Regions from separate parts of the Paenibacillus sp. BT-177 genome, predicted to be linked through region 2. Evidence: predicted binding sites of a transcription regulator. Region 2 holds the regulator's gene; the other holds the start of a gene.
What was found. The regulator CtsR, encoded in region 2, represses protease genes until heat stress. The targets are predictions, from matches to a motif close to ATGGTCAATAAAGGTCAAACA.
Positions count from the first base shown of each region.

Region 1: clpP (ATP-dependent Clp endopeptidase proteolytic subunit ClpP) is a predicted target of CtsR. The motif match lies at 1,678-1,698, and genes of this name have one in related genera.

Region 1 covers NZ_JAOYTP010000007.1:186,171-189,598, forward strand. The annotation lists gene gap (type I glyceraldehyde-3-phosphate dehydrogenase) at 1-142, opposite strand, end outside; gene OIU26_RS19920 (sugar-binding transcriptional regulator) at 230-1,267, opposite strand; tRNA gene OIU26_RS19925 (tRNA-Arg) at 1,527-1,598, shown strand; gene clpP (ATP-dependent Clp endopeptidase proteolytic subunit ClpP) at 1,810-2,406, shown strand; gene OIU26_RS19935 (PdaC/SigV domain-containing protein) at 2,519-3,428, opposite strand, start outside.
Region 2 covers NZ_JAOYTP010000017.1:957-4,384, forward strand. The annotation lists gene OIU26_RS24945 (GNAT family N-acetyltransferase) at 1-512, shown strand, start outside; gene OIU26_RS24950 (CtsR family transcriptional regulator) at 1,052-1,516, shown strand; gene OIU26_RS24955 (UvrB/UvrC motif-containing protein) at 1,601-2,125, shown strand; gene OIU26_RS24960 (protein arginine kinase) at 2,155-3,219, shown strand; gene clpC (ATP-dependent protease ATP-binding subunit ClpC) at 3,264-3,428, shown strand, end outside.

The DNA of each region.
Region 1 (3,428 bases), on a different contig from region 2:
CATATTTCAACAGATGTGCCAGCATTTTGGAATCTGTCAAGTCGTTAATTGCTACTACTTCAATACCTTCTACGTCTTGAATACGGCGGAAAGCAAGGCGTCCAATACGTCCGAAACCGTTAATACCAACTTTAACTGTCATGAGTGAGTTCCTCCCAAAGTTCGTTTAGTTTTATATATTCAAGACAGACCCGAAAGCCCGTCAAGACAACACAATTAAAAAACCTTATCAATCTCTTAAATAACGGCTTACAATCTCGGCAGCAGCGCCTTCGTCGGTGACAAGAATGTCTTCCTGTCCGAAACGCAATACTGCATGAATAGCAGCAGCCTTGCTCTTGCCTCCAGCCACACCCAGCACCGTCTCCGTACGCCTGATGTCCTCCAAACGGAGTCCAAGCGTCAGCATTCTGTGAACAACGACGCCGTCTTCGTTAAAATAATAGCCAAACGATTCGGCAACCGCGCCCTCATTGCTGATCTGGGCAAAGGTTTCAGGGTCAAGCTTGCGTCTGTGGGCCATTGCTATGGCGTTGCCTATTCCGTGAATGATAATACGACTCTCTCGAATCAGGCTCAATATATCCTGAATATTCGTATCCTCAAGCAAGGAGTTGTAAGCATGATTGCTGAGCAAATCCGGTACATGGAGCAGACGGTATTGAGCGCCGACCTTGCGAGCCATCGTGGAAGCAATTGTATTTGCCTGCATTTCCATGCTCTCTCCCAAACCCCCGCGTGCCGGTACAAACCATCCGCCTTTAAGCGGGCCGTTAGCAGGTAATGTCAGTTGTTCCGCCACATCTGCAATCGTCGTGCCACCTGTTACAGCGACCACGTCCTCGTCATCCATAACACTCAGCAGCGCCTTTGCGCCAGCACGGCCCAGTTCCTGCTTCGCTAACGGTGAAGCATCCGAATCCCCTGGAACGACAACCACCTTCCTCAAACCGTAGGCTTGACGAATCTGATCCTCCAATTGGGACAGGCCGAACAAGTTGTTCGCAATCGGCTCCAGCTGTTCCAGCAGATCCAGTCCTGCTTTGCTCACCTTCATGCCCACACTCTCAATCTCAATTAGCCCTTGCGCTTTAAGGAGATCAGTCTCAGCGCGCAGTACGCGCTCGGTCATATCCAGTGAAGCTGCCAGTGTTCTGCGTCCAATAACTTCGGACAACATAATCTGATGCAGGATCGTGTACCTTTTTTTCAAAACATCCATGAGGTCGGGCAGAAGCTGCTTCTGTATTTCTAATATCTTTCGCATGCTTTCCACTCCCGCACACTTCTAAGTTCTGTCTCTATGCTATATCTCTAACTGGTCTTAAAATGTCCCGGGATAACTTTTTAAGTCCCACGTATATCTTACCCAATATTTGCTTCACATGCAAGTCTATCTGAACCTATATTTCTCAACTTTTTATGTGAATATGCGCACGTAATAAAAGCTTGCAATTCAATGCCGTATATCATATAATCATCTTTGTTTCCAATTAATTAGTTAGTTGCTTGTAATGTTCATCTGTGCGCCCGTGGTCCAACGGATATGACGTAGGCCTCCGGAGCCTGAGATCGAGGTTCGATTCCTCGCGGGCGCGTCGTTTTATATGATTGGCTAATTGTTCCATATAATGTTTTTAACCAAAAAGAGCGCTGAGCGCTCTTTTTTTAATCAATAGTTTGACTTTCTTTGACTTTTTGTTTGAAATTGTTTATCATGTGGTTAATACGGTAACAGTTTATAAATAGGGATGTGTAATCGGCATATCCACCAAATCCACTAACGATATTTAAGGGAGGTTTTTTGACGTGAGCTATGTTCCTATGGTAGTAGAACAAAGTAACCGCGGCGAACGCGCCTATGACATTTATTCCAGACTGTTGAAGGATCGCATTATTTTGTTAGGCTCGGACGTCAATGACGTTGTAGCCAACTCAATTATTGCACAAATGCTGTTTTTGGCTGCTGAAGATCCTGAAAAAGACATTCACTTGTATATTAACAGTCCTGGCGGTTCCATCACAGCTGGTATGGCCATTTTCGATACGATGCAATACATTAAACCTGACGTATCTACCATTTGTGTAGGTATGGCTGCTTCTATGGGCGCTTTCTTGCTGAATGCAGGTGCCAAAGGCAAACGTTTTGCCTTGCCAAACAGTGAAATTATGATTCACCAGCCACTGGGCGGTGCACAAGGACAGGCAACGGATATCGAAATTCGCGCCCGTCGCATTCTGAAAATGCGTGACAAATTGAACCGCATTCTCGCAGATCGCACAGGTCAACCACTGGAACGCATCGAAAAAGACACAGACCGTGACTATTTCATGTCCGCTGATGATGCCAAAGAATACGGTATTATTGATAAAGTGTTAACTAGCTCCTCTCCAGAAGGTGTATAAGAAAAGTGGTTTACTTCTGAATAGCTGGTAAATAGAAAGGCTGCCTCGGATTTTTGTATCCAGTAGGCAGCCTTTCTGATTTGCTATTTTTTAAAAATATAGGTCATCCAAATTATTGATTTTGTCCCGCAAAAGGCTTTCCGCCCTGAGGCAGCAGTTGAGCGAACGAGTAAGTAAACTCCGGAATTCCATACGCGTATGGAGCATAATCATACAAATCAAACACGATGGTTACTCCACTATTGGTCACATAAAAATTCTGATCTGCGGCCAACTCTTTAAATTTTTCAAAACCTTCGCCAGCCTGGAGCGCATCAATTTTTTTCTTCAAATCAGCATTCAAAAACTTTTTATAGTTCGGATTTGCCTTCAATACGTCAGACAATTGCAGCAGCTTGCCATCAGCGAGCGAGAACGTGTATCCTTTACGCGCCGTCATACCATGTGCGCCACCTGTATACGAGTAGTCCTGCATAATCACACTTAGAATACCGTCCTTGTTATAGGCAATTGCAAAATCATTCTCGAAATCATACGGTCTTTCTGCTGTAACCTCTCCCTCTGCCACCATCTTTTTGCCTGCTGCCAATACTGTCTCTGCATGCTTTTTTAGCACATTATTAATGGCCTGTTGAGCCTCAGGATTCAGCTGGCTGCCGCTGATTTGTGGATACTTAATCTTATAAGACACCTTTGCATTACTCGAAGCTGGAAGCGTCTGAGATGCAATTGTGATTGGATTTAGCTGGCTTTTACTTAATGTTACGGTTTTCTGAACTGCATTCCACTGAGCATCGATACCCAGATAGTCTTTCAGCAGACTTATAGGAATGTACAGCTTCCCGGCGATCATTTTGGCATCCATGCTGCGCGTGTTGATTCCGTTCACATTGACATAGGCATCCGAGGAGGAGACCACGATATAGAGTTTGTTGTACCCACTCCCCACTGTATATGTCCCTTCTTTGGTGTCATAGCTCACCGGAATTCCCAAGCTGTCACGCAGTGCTGCCACTGGAATC
Region 2 (3,428 bases):
AGACGGCACGTCGGGCTTTGTGGACTTATTTTGCAAATCATGACTCAATGATAACCCAAGGTAAATTTATTTACGTTCCAGCAGATGACAACCTGCCCTTTTTACTCGATGATCCGCGAATACAACAGGAAACGGTACCTTATTTTATGGGGCGTATTGTGGATGCAGTTGCTTTTGTAGAGAGATACCCTTTTGAGCAGATTGGAGAGGAAACAAGTTTGACCTTACATCTGACAGATCGGTATGCTCCTTGGAATGAAGGAGTATGGAGATTAACAATTACTATGGAGGGGCAAGGGCATTTGGCAAGAGTGGATACAAGCAATTTATCTGACAACGCCTTATCAGCTGACTTGAAACTGGGGATTCAGTCATTAACAACTTTAATGCTCGGCTACCAGCAAGCTGATAACCTGTCTAATTGGGGGCGTATTGAAGGAAGCAGTAAGTCTGTGGCTGCACTTAAACGTGTAATACCAATAAAACAAACGTTCTTATTGGATTTTTTCTGATAAAGCTCCAATTGGTTCTTCTTAATGTCCAACTTTTTTTAACCAAATTGGATGTGGTTTATCATAATGACTCAAAGCTCTTTCCATAATGGGAAGAGTTTTTTGTAATATGGTATAAAACATAATTAGATTGCGAAAAATGGTATTGACCCCTTGGCAAAAATGAAATTTGTGCTATAATACGAATATAGTCAAAGAAAGTCAAAGTCAATTGGAATCAGTGTGATTCCACAAAAGTATTATGTTGTTGGATTGGCCGTATATAACAATTTGACAGCAAAAAAGTAAAAAATAACGACCTGATTTGCGTATAGTTAGGAGCTGCTTCTTATGTACAGAAGAGAAGTGTATGATTTATCGCAAATAAAGGTCACACTAGAAACGAAACGGTACAATTCCAATGGATGTACAACAGGCAATAGCCTGAATGCAGCTTAGATTCGTGACTATATCGTTTGGTTAAGTTCAATATACGGCGGACTCTGTGGAGCGTGAAATGTACTTGAATACTTGCGTTTCCGTTAGTGGAGGATGATGAAATGCGCAATGTTTCCGACATTATTGAACAATATTTGAAGAGCATGCTGCTGGAAAGTCCCCAAGGCTTAGTGGAGATTCAGCGCAATGATCTGGCTGACCGCTTTTCCTGCGTACCGTCGCAAATTAATTATGTAATTAGTACCCGGTTTACGCTGGAAAAAGGTTATGTGGTGGAAAGTAAACGCGGTGGTGGAGGCTATATTCGAATTCAGCGAATTCAATTACCTGCACAACATGCGATCCATACACACCTTCATCAGAGCATCGGGGAGGAAATTAGCCAATCGGCAGCAGAAGGACTGATTTATCAGTTAGAGGAAGCTCATTTTTTAAGCAAAAGGGAAGCTGGTCTAATGAAGGCTGCTTTATCAAGAGATACATTATTGCTAAAGCTTCCCTATCGTGACCAACTGCGAGCAAGATTGCTTAAGGCTATGCTGATCTCGTTGCTGGCGGCCAAATAGCTAGTATCCACTAACCAGTGAATAGAGATTTGCAATTCAGATGTAGGGATTTGTAAAAATCCTGACGTTGAAGGAGGTGCTTTTATGCTGTGCCAAGAATGTAATATGCGGCCGGCAACTTTGCATTTCACCAAAATTGTGAATGGCGAAAAGACAGAGTTTCATATTTGTGAGACATGTGCGAAGGAAAAAGGGGAGATGATCCCTGGAACACCTAATGGCTTTTCGATTCATAGCTTGTTGTCGGGGATGTTGGATTTTGACTCCAGCACAAAGAGCCAGTCTTCAGGTCACACTGTTCCCCAAAATCTGCAATGCAAGGATTGCGGTATGACTTATACACAGTTTAGTAAGCTAGGACGTTTTGGATGTCCATCATGCTATCAATATTTTGATAGTCGTCTGGACCCTCTGTTCAAGCGTGTGCATGGTAGTACGAGTCATGTTGGAAAAGTTCCGGTCCGTACTGGAGGCCGATTAAAGGTTAAACGGCAAATTGATGATTTGAAAAAAGAGATGCAACAACACATTGTACAGGAAGAATTCGAATCAGCTGCTGAGCTTAGGGATCAAATCAGAAAGCTTGAAAAAGAAATGACTGAAGAGTAAAGTTTGTGAAGAGTAGGAGGGAATGCGTGATGCCCAATATCCGATTTACGGAAAAGCCGCTAAGTGATTGGATGCGTGGTGATGCTGCGGATTCGGAGATTGTCATTAGCAGCCGGGTAAGAATTGCGCGTAACTTGCAGCATCTGCCTTTTCCCATGCTTGCTACCAATCAGCAGTCGGAAGAAGTGCTTCAATGCTTAACGGATATCCTTCAGTATGATGATTTGCGTCGTTTTGGTACTTTTCATACCTTGAAAATATCCGAGTTGGATGAGATCGACAAGCAGGTACTGGTTGAGAAGCACTTAATTAGTCCTAATTTGGCGAACGAATCTCGCAACGGTGCTGTGTTGATTAGTGATGATGAATCAGTTAGTGTTATGATAAATGAAGAGGATCATCTGCGTATTCAGTGCTTATATCCGGGATGTCAGGTGAGAGAAGCCTGGGAACGCGCTATGGTCATTGATGATGCATTTGAAGCGCATGTTGATTATGCATTTGATGATCGGAGAGGTTTTCTGACCAGTTGTCCGACGAATGTCGGCACAGGTATGCGAGCTTCGGTGATGATGCATTTACCCGCATTAGTTATGACTCACCAAATCAATCGTATATTGTCCGCTGTTTCACAGGTAGGTCTTACGGTTCGCGGCATTTATGGTGAAGGCAGCGAAGCAGTTGGAAATTTATTCCAGGTATCTAATCAGATTACCTTGGGACAAACCGAAGCGGAAATTATCGAAAATCTGCATGGCGTGGTGCTGCAAATTATAGAGCACGAACGTTCTGCCAGAGAACGATTGATGAATGAATCCATGCTGCGGATTACAGATCGGGTGATGCGTTCATTCGGTATTTTGTCATATGCAGCAGTTTTGGATTCCAAGGAGGCTGCACAGCGGCTGTCCGATGTACGTCTCGGTGTAGATTTAGGGATTTTGGAGCGTCCTTCCATTGCAGCGATGAATGAGCTTAATGTGATGACGCAACCTGGCTTTCTGCAAAAAAGCTTTGGGGATAAAATGAATACCGGTGAGCGCGATATGTACCGGGCGAAGCTGATCCGGCAAAAATTAGGCACAACCCTTTAATATATAGAATGATCTGAAATACACATTGTGGAGGTGCAGGATATATGATGTTTGGAAGATTTACGGAACGTGCACAGAAAGTGCTTGCCTTGGCCCAGGAAGAAGCTGTTCGATTGGGACACAACAACATTGGCACAGAGCACATTTTGCTAGGACTCATTCGTGAAGGCGAAGGAATAGCAGCGAAAGCCTTAATCGGTTTAGGGCTG